Regions from separate parts of the Thioalkalivibrio sp. ALgr3 genome, predicted to be linked through region 1. Evidence: predicted binding sites of a transcription regulator. Region 1 holds the regulator's gene; each other region holds the start of a gene.
The links. The regulator sigma-54, encoded in region 1, starts transcription at its own class of promoters, with help from an activator protein. The targets are predictions, from matches to a motif close to TGGCANGNTNCNTGCTT.
Positions count from the first base shown of each region.

Region 2: C998_RS0111990 (pilin) is a predicted target of sigma-54. The motif match lies at 1,851-1,867, and genes of this name have one in related genera.
Region 3: C998_RS0102200 (HupE/UreJ family protein) is a predicted target of sigma-54. The motif match lies at 2,079-2,095, and genes of this name have one in related genera.

Region 1 is NZ_KB897978.1:219,912-224,189, forward strand. Features, by position in the region: gene rapZ (RNase adapter RapZ) at 1-179, opposite strand, end outside; gene hprK (HPr(Ser) kinase/phosphatase) at 185-1,225, opposite strand; gene C998_RS0105350 (PTS sugar transporter subunit IIA) at 1,228-1,692, opposite strand; gene hpf (ribosome hibernation-promoting factor, HPF/YfiA family) at 1,697-2,035, opposite strand; gene C998_RS0105360 (RNA polymerase factor sigma-54) at 2,039-3,568, opposite strand; gene lptB (LPS export ABC transporter ATP-binding protein) at 3,653-4,278, opposite strand, start outside.
Region 2 is NZ_KB897992.1:20,146-24,423, reverse strand. Features, by position in the region: gene C998_RS0111995 (lipopolysaccharide assembly protein LapB) at 1-1,207, opposite strand, end outside; gene C998_RS0111990 (pilin) at 1,337-1,792, opposite strand; gene C998_RS0111985 (pilin) at 1,904-2,344, opposite strand; gene C998_RS0111980 (TIGR02281 family clan AA aspartic protease) at 2,926-3,582, shown strand; gene C998_RS0111975 (MarR family EPS-associated transcriptional regulator) at 4,013-4,278, shown strand, end outside.
Region 3 is NZ_KB897976.1:443,938-448,215, forward strand. Features, by position in the region: gene C998_RS0102185 (urease subunit beta) at 1-215, opposite strand, end outside; gene ureA (urease subunit gamma) at 229-531, opposite strand; gene C998_RS0102195 (urease accessory protein UreD) at 546-1,409, opposite strand; gene C998_RS0102200 (HupE/UreJ family protein) at 1,420-2,019, opposite strand; gene speE (polyamine aminopropyltransferase) at 2,361-3,212, opposite strand; gene speA (biosynthetic arginine decarboxylase) at 3,316-4,278, shown strand, end outside.

The DNA.
Region 1 (4,278 bases):
CCCACGGCCAGATGGCGGTCACCGCCGGTGTCGTAATGGCCGCTGCGGACCTTCTCCACCAGTTCCGGCAGCATCGGCAGCGGCAGGTTGTCGACACAGAAGTAGCCGGCGTCCTCCAGGGTATGCAGGGCGACGGTCTTGCCGGAACCCGACAGACCACTGACCAGCAGCAGACGCATGTCGGTCAGCCCTCGGGATCGGGGTTGGGGACCGTGGTGCTGGGCCCGCCGATGTGGAAGGTGGATTCCTCCTGCTGATCCTCGCCCATCTGGCGCCGCTGGCGGGCGCGCAGGTCGTCCCCGGCGATGTAGCCCTGCATGTGCAGCAGGTGGTTGCGGACCGCGGCCTCGATCATGACCGCGATGTTGCGCCCCGGCGCCACCGGCAGGCTGATCAGCGGGATGCGCAGGCCGAGGATCTCGCTCTCGCCGCGGCGCCCGTTCAGGCGATCGTCCGGCACCGGCGAGGGCTCGTTGTGGTCGCGCAGATCGATGATCAGGCGCAGATACTTGCCGCCCTTGATCGCCGAGTCGCCATACATCGCGCGGATGTTGAGCACGCCCAGGCCGCGCACCTCGAGCAGATCCTGGAGCAGGGCGGGGCAGTGTCCACGCACGATATCGGGGGCAATGCGCGCGAACTCGGGGGCATCATCGGCGATCAGCCGGTGGCCACGCGAGATCAGCTCGAGTGCGACCTCGCTCTTGCCGACGCTGGAGGCCCCCGAGATCAGTACACCGATCCCGAGGATCTCCATGAACACCCCGTGGCGCACCTCGAAATGGGCGAGGCGCTGCTGCAGGAAATAGCGCAGCAGCGCGATGACTTCGTGCGAGGATGTGCGTGTGCACAGGATCACCGGCAGGGGGTCGTCACCTGTCTGCGGCATGCGCGGGAACGGGCAGGTGTCCTCGGCGAAGATCACCATGGTAGTACCGGTGCGGGCCATTTCCAGCACCAGGTGGTCACGCTGCTCGTCGGACAGGCCGGCGATGTAGCGGGCCTCGTAGTCGCCGATGACCTGGATGCGGTTGGGGCGGATCAGGTTCAGGTGGCCGGCCAGCGGCAGGTCGCCATCCCCGAATCCCAGGAGTTCGCGGTCGCCCGCGGCCTCCTCTCCGTGGACGTAGCGCAGGTCCAGACGGCTCCCCATCGCCCGCGTGAGCGCGGCGATGGTGATGTTGCTCGCGGTGCCGTCGGCTGCCGCTTCCGCCCGGTCGGCCATGGTCAGGTCTCGCCCAGGGCCCGGGTGAGGGCCTGCTGGACCCCCGCGCTGTCCGCGGCGCGCCGGATGCCGGCGAGGGTGTCCGGCTGCGACAGCCCGCGCGCGAGCTGGGCCAGCAGGTCCAGGTGTTCGCTGGTGGCCTCTTCCGGCACCAGCAGGGCGATCAGGATGTCCACCGGTTCGTGGTCCATGGCTTCGAAATCCACGCCCTGATCCAGACGCAGGACCGCGATGCGGGGCGTATCCAGCTCGGCGAGACGGCCGTGCGGGATCGCCACGCCATGGCCGAGCCCGGTGGAGCCCAGTTTTTCACGGGCCGACATGGCTTCGAACGCGGCACTGGCCGCCAGTCCGTCCGCGGCCCCGTCCACCAGCAGATCGGCGAGGGTTTCCAGCGCTCGTTTCTTGCTGGAGCAGTCGGTTTCCAGTCCGATGCGCTCCGGGGTGATGAGCTCGGCCGGATTCATCGGCTTACTCGGGTTGTTCGCGGTTGCGCTGGGCGCCCTCGGCGCGATGATGATCCTTGACCTTCTCCTTGTGCTTGATCAGCTGGCGGTCGACCTTGTCGATCAGGCCGTCGATGGCGGCGTACATGTCATCGTGGCTGGCCTCGGCGTGGATGTGGTTGCCGCTGACCTGCAGATTCGCTTCCGCCTTGTTGTGCAGCTTCTGCGTCTTCTCGTGGTTCAGCACCACGTGCACGTCGATCACCTTGTCGAAGTGGCGTTCCAGCTTCTGGAATTTCTCGTTGACGTAGTCGCGCAGGGCGTCGGTGATGTCGACGTGGTGTCCGGTGAGATTGATCTGCATGGGTCAGGCTCCTTTCGGTTTGCTTCCGGTCGGCATGGCGGCCATCTGGCGGCGCTCGCTGGAGGATGGCAGGTTCATGCCCTCCCGGTATTTGGCCACGGTACGCCGGGCCACGTTGATGCCCCGATCCGCCAGGATCTGGGCGAGGCGGGAATCGCTGAGCGGTTTGCCCGGCGTTTCCTCTTCGATGAGTTCGCGGATCATGGCACGAATCGCGGTCGCGGAGCATTCCCCGCCGTCGCTGGTGCCCACGTGACTGGAGAAGAAATACTTGAATTCGAACACCCCGCGGGGGGTGTGCATGTATTTCTGCGTGGTGACCCGCGAGATCGTGGACTCGTGCATCTCCAGGGCTTCGGCGATGTCGCGCAGGATCAGCGGCTGCATCGCCACCTCGCCGTGTTCCAGGAACCCCTGCTGGCGTTCGACGATCGCTCGCGCCACGCGCAGCAGGGTGTCGTTGCGGCTGTGCAGGCTCTTGATGAACCATCGCGCCTCCTGCAGCTGATCGCGCATGAAGGCGCTGTCGCGGGCATCGGAGACCTGGCGGACCATGCCGGCGTAGAGGTCGTTGATGCGAATGCGCGGGGCGATCTCGGGATTCAGGTCGACCTGCCAGCCCCGGTCGGTATGACGCACGTAGACATCCGGGACCACGTATTCCGGCGGTGTCTCGCTGATCTGGGCGCCGGGGCGCGGGTTGAGCGTGCGGATCAGGTCCAGCGCCGCGGCCAGTTCGTCGCCATCGCGTACGCCGCTCTGGCGCTGCAGGGCCTTGTAGTCACGCCGGGCAAGGGCGTCCATGCCGTGTTCCAGGAGCGCGCGCGCCGCCTCGCGCGAGGGCGCGTCCGGCGCCAGCTCGCCCAGCTGGACCTCCAGGCACTCGCGCAGATCCAGCGAACCGACCCCCAGCGGGTCGCAGTGCTGCAACCAGTGGCGTACGGCCTCGACCTCGTCGGTGTCGACGGGGGGGTCTTCACTCCGGCTGATGGTCTCGGCCAGGGTCTCGACGTCGCCCTCGAGGTAGCCGTCGCCGTTGATGGTGTCGATCAGGGCGGCGCCGATGCGCTGGTCGCGCGGGGTCAGGTGCGACAGATGCAGCTGCCACAGCAGGTGATCCTGCAGCCCGCCGCCGTCGTCGTCCGAGGTGTTCTCCAGCGGGTCGCGGTCGTCCGGACCGCGCGGGCTGGCGCTGGCGTCGTAGATGTCTTCCCAGCGGCTGTCGGTCACCAGCTCGTCGGGGATGATGTCCTCCGAGCCGCCGGCATCCACCGTTTCGCCGGTGCCGGCGGCGTCGCTGCCGCTCTCGCCGTCGTCGGTGTTCGCGTCGCTGTCGGTGTCCGCGGTGTCCCCCGCGTCGGCACCGAGTTCGTCATCCTCGGCCTGTTCCAGCATGGGATTGCTTTCCAGCGCCTGCTGGATCTCGGCCTGGAGCTCCAGCGTGGACAGCTGCAGCAGCCGGATGGCCTGCTGCAGCTGCGGCGTCATGGTCAGCGTCTGACCGAGCTGCAGATTCAGCCCGGGCTTCAGCATGAGTTGGGAAAGGCGTTGGTCACCATAAGTGAATAGTAATCCCTTGCTGCGGGCTTGTGCACCGCCCCGGTGCGGCGGTCGGTGTCACAGGCGGAAGTTTTCGCCGAGGTAGACCTCGCGCACGCGGGTGTCGGCCAGCAGTTCGTCCGGCGTGCCCGCGCTCAGCAGGTGCCCCTCGCTGAGGATGTAGGCGCGGTGGCAGATGCCCAGGGTCTCGCGCACGTTGTGGTCCGAGATTAGTACGCCGATGCCGCGTTCGGCCAGGTGGCGGATCACTTCCTGGATCTCGCTGACCGAGATCGGGTCGACCCCGGCGAAGGGTTCGTCCAGGCAGATAAACCGCGGATCACCGGCCAGCGCACGGGCGATCTCGGCGCGCCGCCGTTCGCCTCCGGACAACGCGATGCCGGGGCTGTGGCGCACGGTTTCGAGCTGGAATTCCTCGATCAGGGCATCGCCGATGCGGCGGCGCTCGTGGCGGTCCAGTCCGGGCCGCAGTTCCAGCACTGCCTGCAGGTTGTCCTGGACCGACAGGCGGCGGAAGATCGAGGCCTCCTGCGGGAGATAGCCCAGCCCGGCGCGGGCGCGTTCGTGGATGGGCGCCCGGGTGATGTCGCGCCCGCCCAGGGTGATGCGCCCGGTATTGGGCCGGATCAGGCCGACCAGGCTGTAGAAACAGGTGGTCTTGCCGGCCCCGTTGGGTCCCAGCA
Region 2 (4,278 bases), on a different contig from region 1:
CCAGCGAGTCGCCCTGGCGCCCGGACAGCAATACCCCGAACACCGCCATGATCAGGCCGGCCGACGCCATGTGGTTGCGGTGCTCGTACACCAGCTCCAGGCCGATGACGGTAGAAACCAGCAGGTGCGGGATGAAGAAGAACAGTACCCCGAAGGTGATGAGCGGGTAGCGGCGCCACAGCGCGAAGGCCCCCGCGACCAGTCCGAGCAGGCCAAGCGTCGCCGGCAGGGTGGTCCAGGGCTCGTTCCAGCCCCGCGCAAGCGGGAAGGCATCGTGATACAGCGTAAGCGCGCCGGGGTCGGGTGCCACGATGTTGCGCATGTAGAACCACATCGCGTGGGCCTGGGTCCACAGGCGTTCCCACAGGTCAAAAGGTCGGTGGGGGAATTCCGGATTGATCGGCAGCACGGTGGCCAGCCCGGCCACGCCGGGCAGTACAAGGACCAGGCCGAACAGCCAGTAAAGACCGCGCCGGATAGCGGTGCCGGCCGGGCCGAAGCCGAACAGCAGCCATTCGGCCAGCAGCGCGAACACCGGGAGCATCACCCCGCTTTCCTTGCTGAGGACGGCCAGGGCCGTTCCGAGGCCCACTCCTCCCAGCACCAGCGCCCATCCGCTGCGAAGCCGGCCGCGTTCGATATGCAGGCGCCCAAGGATGTAGGCAATGAGGCCGGCGAGCATGAAGAGTGTGGCCAGGGCCTCCATGCGCTGGACGACGTACAGCACGCCGGTGAGATTGATGGGGGCCAGGGCCCAGGCAGCGGCCACGGCGACGGCAAACAGCGGAAGAGGCACGACCAGGCCCAGGCCATGGCCGCGCCGGTCCGTAAGGCGCTGCTCGAGGCGGCGCGTAACCAGCAGCGCCAGGGCAAACACGAGCAGCGTGTTGATCAGGTGGATCACCACGTTGGTGATCTTCATCGGGAACGGGTCCAGACCGAAGAAATGACGTTCCAGGGCAAAACTGCCCATGGCGATGGGTCGGTTCAGACGGCCGGAATCGGAGGAAAACGCGGCGCGGGAGAACTCCTCGATCGTCAGGGCCTCCATCTCCAGAACATCGTTGTCCAGGATGTTGGGCATGTCGTCGAAGACATAACCGCCGGTAGTGCCGGGTGCGTAGACCAGCGCGACCAGTGTCAGCAGCGCAATCAGCAGAGTCGTGGTCAGGCGGGTCTCGTTGAAACTGCGAAGGCCTTGGGTCACTGTGACCTCGTCCTGGCTAGCGTCGCGGGTGGGGATTGGAGGAAAAAGAACACCCCGCCGGAGCGGGGTGTTCAGTTCCGGGGTCAGCCAATGGCTGGCTGTCCGCCGGACAGGTCGATCCTATCAGGATCAGTTGCGGCAATCGGCCGGCAGGTACTGGGAGGAGATCGAGGTGGAACTAGATTCACCGCAGACCCAGTCGACCGACCCGCCCCTGGTCACAGCAGAGAAGGCCAGCACGTTGCTACCACCTTCACTGATATTGTTGTGAGCGTTGCCGCCGAAGGTCACCAAAATCTTGCCAGGTTCCGATCCAGCGTCGACCGAATCAACGTAGCCACCCTCAATGCTGCCCGGCTCCGCCAGACCATAAGAGCTATGGGAGCCGGCGAAAGAACCGCGGGAGCTGTAGTACTCGCTGACGGCCGTGCGGGCGCCGGCGGCCAGAGACATGCCTTCCGAGACCTGGGCGCGGATGGTGTAGTCCTGGTAGGCCGGCAGGGCGATGGCCGCGAGGATACCGATGATCGCGACCACGATCATGAGTTCGATGAGGGTGAAACCCTTCTGGACTTGCTTGCGCATGGTGTTGCTCCTTGCTTTGGGGAGTTGGTCAGGGTCCTGCTAAACCCTGCCTGAAAGTATGCAATCGTAATGCCAGGTATTGCAATACGCCGGGCAGGGAAATTTCGGAGGTCAGTCTTCGCGGCAGCCCGACGGGAGGAGGCGAGTGGGCACATCGTCGCGTCCGCTGCACCGCCAGACGACGCCGGAGGTTGCGGTGGAGGCGGAGAACACCATGTAGCCGCCTGCCACGCGCGCGCTGGCGTCGTTGCCGATTAGCGCGCGGATGGTGCCGTCGTCATGGACCTCGATGGATTCGGTGTAACTTCCATTGTAGCTAGCAGGGCTCATAAGCCCTGCCGCGGCGTTGTCGGGCGGGAAGGCTCCCCGTTCGTTGTAGAACTCTTCCACGGCATTCCGCGCCGGACCCACGAGCGAAACGCTTTCGGCGAGCTGTGCCCGCACCTGGTAGTCCGCGTAGGCAAACAGCGCGAGGCTCGCGAGGATGCCGATGATCGCGACCACGATCATGAGTTCGATCAGGGTGAAGCCCTTCTGGATGAGTTGTCGCATGGTGCTGCTCCTTTGTTTTTTGTGCGGGCAATCACATTCCGTGCCAACTCATTCACCCCGAGTGTGACGGCGATTGTCAGTCTCGGGTGACGAAATTGGTCACCTCGAGTGACAACCTTGGTCAGTTTGCGGGTATTCCCGAGTGTGCCCATCGGGATTGTCGCCCCGGCTCGTAATCGCTCTTGTATGTCCCCGCTCCCCCGCCAATAATCCTTCCTCCCCCACGCAGGAGCGCAGCCCCTGCGCGTGCTGGTGTCCCCGGCGCAATCCACCGTCGACACGAGCAGCGCAGTCCCCTGCGCGTGGGGGTGCTGGACATGCCCGATCGGCCAGAGGGCTGGCCTCCTACGGGCCCGGCACCCTGTGGGAGGCCAGCCCTCTGGCCGATCGGAGTCTGGATGCGCCCCATCGCGCAGGGGCCTGCTTGCAGGCGAACAGCCGGAGCCCGGGGCGCACGCACGTCCGGTTCGCGGCCCCCGCCACACCGGTCTGTGGGAGCCTGCTCGCAGGCGAAACGCCAAGGTTGTATACAAAGAACAATGATTAAATTCCGGGAAACACGCTACGTCGCCCGCTTCGCCATGCTCGCCGCCGCCCTCGTGCTCCCCGGCGCTGCCGCCGCCGACGTCACCGTCCACGCGGTATTCGATGGGCAAGCGGTGATCTCCGTGGACGGCGAGCGGGCCGTGGTGGCCGAGGGCGAGAGCGGTCCCGGCGGGGTTCGGGTGCTGCAGGCGGGCGGCGGACGCGTACAGGTGGAGTTCGCGGGGGAGACCCGCTGGCTGGAGCGCGGGGCGGGGGAACCCGCTTCCACAGGGGCTGGCGATGCGGATTCGGCCGATGGTGAAGCCGCGGGCCGTGAGAGAGAGGCCGCCGACCCCGGGATCACCGTGTACCCCGATTCTCGCGGGGTGCACAGCCTGACCGTGGGCGTGAACGGCCGGGCCATCACCATGGAGGTGGACCGCGAGGCCGAGTCGGTGATGCTTCGCGAGCGCGATGCCGAACGCGCCGGGGTGGATGCCGACGCCGGCAATACCGTGCACCTGCGTACCGAGCGCGGCCGCGTGAACGCCCGCCGCGTCACGCTGGATGAAGTGCGGGTGGGCGGCATCCGCCGCAGTGGCGTGAGCGCGGTGATCGTGCCGGACGATCACATCCACCGGGCGCGCCTGGGGCGGACCTTCCTCGATCGGGTGGAGGTGGAGCCCAGCGGTGATGCGCTGATCCTGCGGTAGGGGGTGCCCCGGTTCGCCTGCGAGCAGGCTCCCACAGGCCGATGTGGGGGTGCGTGGGAGCGGCCTCGGCCGCGAACCGGACGTGCGTGCGCCTCGGGCTCAACCTGTTCGCCTGCGAGCAGGCTCCCACAGGCGGGTGGCGGGTGCGTAGGAGCGGCCTCGGCCGCGAACGGACGGGCGTTTGCCTCGGGCCCAACCTGTTCGCCTGCAAGTAGGCTCCCACAGGCCGGTGGGGAGGCTGTTCGCGTGCGGGCACACTCCCACGATGGGCGATGTGTCCTTGCCGGTCCACGGGGGGTATGATCCAATACGGCCCGTTCGTTCAGGGGGTGAACGGCGCCGGCCGTGCGCCGCCGTGCGGATGCATCCGCGTGTTCGCGGGTCGCCCCTCCCGGTGCCGACGTGCCGAAAGCCCCTCGAAGGCGGTGAATTGCAGCGAGACGAGATCCAGTACCGCATTCTGAAGATCCTTCAGGACCATCCCGAGCTGAGCCAGCGCGAACTGGCGGAACGGCTGGGGGTGTCGGTGGGCAGTGCGCATTATTCCCTGAGGGCGCTCATCGACAAGGGCTGGGTCAAGGCGGGCAACTTTGCCCGCAGTGAGAACAAGACCCGCTACCTGTACAAGCTTACCCCTCATGGCGTGGCGGAAAAGGCCCGGCTGGCCCGTGCGTTCCTCAAGCGCAAGCGCGAGGA
Region 3 (4,278 bases), on a different contig from region 1:
TCAAAACGCACGGCCGTTCCCGCCGGTATGTCCAGGCGAAAGCCCCGCGCGCGCTCGCGGTCGAAGCGCAGGGCGTTGTTGGTCTCGAAGAAGTGATAGTGAGAACCGACCTGGACGGGCCGGTCGCCGCTGTTGGCCACCTCCAGGGTGACGGTTTCGCGGCCGGCGTTCAGGGTGATGTCGCCGTCCGCGGGCAGGAGTTCACCGGGGATCATCGGGCACTTCCTCTTAACGGATGGGTTCGTGAACGGTGACCAGCTTGACCCCGTCCGGGAAGGTCGCCTCGACCTGTACCTCCGGGATCATCTCCGGGACGCCTTCGAGTACGTCGTCACGGGTCAGCACCTCCCCGCCCAGGCTCATCAGCTCCGCGACCGAACGGCCGTCGCGGGCCCCCTCGAGGATGGCGGCCGAGATCAACGCCATGGCCTCCGGGTAGTTGAGCTTCAGCCCGCGCGCCTGGCGGCGTTCCGCCAGCAGGGCGGCCGTGAACAGCAGCAGCTTGTCTTTCTCGCGTGGGGTCAGTTCCATGGATCTTCCGGTGGTCAGGTGTTCCAGATACGGGGGGTGCACGGGGGGCGCCCGATGACCGGCTCCCGCAGGAAGGCCCAGGCCCGCTGCAGCAGCGCGCGCACGGTCTCCGCGCCATGGCCCAGACAACGCAGGAACAGGACATCCCCAATTCGCGAGATGCCCAGGCGCAGGGCGTCGGGCGTTCCGAGATGCTCGCGCAGTGCCGGTTCGAGTCCCTCGGGGGCCGGGGTGGCCACCAGCTGGCCCACCACGGGGAAGCCGTCGAGGCCCCACGGGCGGCTCAGCAGGGGGTCGCCATGGGCCAGATCGAGGCGGTCATGCACCAGCGGTCGGCCTTCGCGTTCGATCCACAGATCCTGGGTGCAGGCTCCGCCCTCGTAGTAATCGCCGTGCGCCGGGCGTCCCAGGCACAGGACATCCCAGGTGCAAAGGCGCGCGCCGGGTCCCAGGCGGAAGTGGTTGTGCAGCGTCACGCGGGAGCGACCGTGCAGGATGGTTTCCGTCGGCAGGAACTCCAGGCTCGCGTCGGGCCCCACCGTGAAGCTTTGTTCCTGGCGGGCGCTGGCTGCCTGCGTCCGGTAGAACTTGGCCGCGGCAGGGGTGGTCAGCAGCGCCCGGCTGCCGGCGTCCAGCTCCGCTTCCAGCTGCAGGCGATCGCCGCCGGCGACGCCCCCGGGGGGATGGATCACGTAGCAGTGGCAGACATCGCCTTCGGGGAAGAAGCTTCGCTGCACCAGCAGAGGGCCCTCGTGACGGCGGCGGGCCAGCCGGGTCCGTCCGCCACGCGAGGCGAAGCCCAGCTCCAGGCGCCCGAGCCATCCGTCCCGGGTCTCCGGGACGGTCTCTGTAGCGCCAGCCAGTTCCACGGGGGTCATGTCCACGCCGCTAGACCACCAGCAACAGATAGACGCTGGCGGCAACCATGGCCCCTCCGGCTGCCTGTCCCACCGGGCGATCGAGAGCCGTATCGCGTATCCGGGGGGCGGCCAGTGCGCCGGCGGTCAGCAGCAGGGCGCTGGCCAGCAGGAAACCGGCGGCGAATCTCAGTGCGGACAGGTCGGCCGCCATTTCGGCACCGTGGGCGAAGCCGTGCAGCGCGGCGAAGCCGGCCGCGATCGCGGCGGTCACCACCAGCGGGAGACGCGTGCCCAGAAAGACCAGCACGCCGGTCAGCAACAGCGAGGCGAGGATGCCGAATTCGACGGTCGGCAGTGGTCCTTGCGCCACCCCCACGGCGAAGGCGAGAGCCAGAGTGGCCAGTACCGCCGCGCCGACGGTCAGGGTGCCCGGGATTCGCTGTGAGCGGGCCATCCAGAACCCGATTCCGAGCAGGACCAGCAGGTGATCGAGGCCGGTGAACGGGTGCAGAAAACCCGCAGCGAAGCCCGCTTGTTCGTGGACGTGGTGCCCGTGGTGGGGATGGGCCAGCGCCATCACGGGCGCAAGAAACAGAACAACGAATGCGATGCAGCGTCGATGCAGCATGGTTCTCCTCGCTGGAATCTCGGTGCGGCGCGCAGGAATGCGCCGGCCGTAACCCGTGCAAGCAGGAGCCATGCCATGGCTTCCCGGGAGGGATTGTGGAGCGTGGAGGCGGGTTACGGGGGGGGCGATCCGCGCAGCGAATGTTCCGTCGTGGTGCAGCCCGTCTCGGGGTTGCATCAAGATGGATCAGGCTGCCCTGAGAGTGTGCGAGCGCGGGAGGTTTCGAGGCGGTGTCTGCTGATGCCGGGCGGATGCCGGAAGGCATGCAGAGGCGTTACTCCCGGCTGAAGCCGCCACCCCGCGCCGGCCCGGCGCCGGGGTGGCGGACCGGCGCGGCCGGATCAGGCGAACAGCTTGCGGCGGAAGAATTCCGGGGTGGCGCCGGCGGCGCGGTGGATGGCCGCGTTGTAGTAGTGCGTGACGAACGGGATCTCCTCGGCGGCTTCCTCGCGCAGGAAGGCGACCGGGGCGTCCTTGGAGGCGATGGTGCAGGTCCACCAGCCGGAGGGGTAGGTGGGCTGCGGGAAATGCATGGTGAGGGCGTCGATGAAGCCGGTCATGCGCAGGCTGTCGTGCATCGGCCGCAGGATGCTGTCGGTGTGCAGCAGCGGCGATTCGCTCTGCTGCACCAGCAGGCCGTCGGAACCCAGCGCCTTCACGCAGTCGCGGTAGAAATCCGCGGAGAACAGCCCCTCGGCCGGGCCGACCGGGTCGGTGGAGTCGACGATGATCACGTCGATGGAGCCGGGTTCCGCGTCCTTGATGTACTGGATGCCGTCGTCGAACAGGAGTTCGGCGCGCGGGTCGTCGTTGGCGTCGCACAGCTCGGGGAAATACTGCTCGGACAGGCGGGTGACGCGTTCGTCGATGTCCACCTGCGTGGCCTTTTCCACCTCGTCGTGCTTGAGTACCTCGCGCAGGGTGCCGCAGTCGCCGCCGCCGATGATCACCACGTTCTTCGGTGCGTTGTGCGAATACAGGACCGGATGCGACATCATTTCGTGGTAGATGAAGTTGTCGCGGCCGGTGAGCATCACGAAGCCGTCGATCACCATCAGGTTGCCGAAGCCCGTGGTCTCGAAGATCTCGATCTTCTGATAGGGCGTCTGCTCCTCGTGGAGCTTTTTCGTGATGCGCAGGGACATCGCGATGTCCTTGTCGGGTTCGGTGAACCAGTGGTCGTCGAGTGCCATCGGGCGGGCTCCCCTTGTGCATGGGTGAACGGTAGGATGCGCCGTCATGATAGTGCCCTGTATCCTGCGGGCAACTCCGACCCTCCCCAACCGCGGAACCGCCATGTCTGCCACGTCCTGGACCCTGGATGATGCGCGCCGTACCTACGGCATCGATCACTGGAACGGGGACTTCTTCGAGATCAATGCGTCCGGGCATGTCTGCATGCGCCGGCCGGACTGGCCGGAACACCCCGGTGTGGATCTGCACGCGCTGGCCTGCCGCCTGCGCGAGGAGCACGTGGGCCCGCCGGTGCTGGTGCGCTTTCAGGACGTCCTCGACGGTCGCGTGCGGCGCCTGTCGCGTGCCTTCGCGCGGGCGGCCGAGGAGCTGGATTACCAGGGTGACTTCACCGCGATCTATCCGATCAAGGTCAACCAGCAGCGCTCGGTGGTCGAGCGCATCCTCGCCGCCGGCGACCACGCGGATGCCGAAGGCCACCGGCCGCAGGTGGGGCTGGAGGCCGGCTCCAAGCCCGAGCTGATCGCGGTGCTGGCGCAGTCGCGCCCGGGGTCGGTCATCATCTGCAACGGCTACAAGGACCGCGAATACGTGCGCCTGGCCCTGATCGGGCGGCAGCTCGGCCACCGGGTGTACATCGTGATCGAGAAACCCTCGGAGCTCGAGGAGGTGATCCGCCAGGCCGAAGCCATGGACGTTTCGCCGCTGCTGGGGCTGCGTGTGCGCCTGGCGTCCATCGGCAAGGGCAAGTGGCAGAACACCGGCGGCGAGAAGGCCAAGTTCGGCCTTTCCGCGGCGGACGTGCTGGCAATCCTCGAGCGCCTGCGCGGGCTCGACTGGCTCGATCGCCTGCAGCTGCTGCATTTCCACATGGGGTCGCAGATCGCCAACATCCGCGACATCCAGAACGGCATGGGCGAGGCGGCCAGTTACTTCGCCGCGCTGCACGAGGCCGGGGCCGGTATCCGCGTGGTCGACGTGGGCGGCGGCCTGGGCATCGACTACGAGGGCTCGCGCTCGCGCAACGAATGCTCCATCAACTACTCGGTGGAGGAATACGCCCTC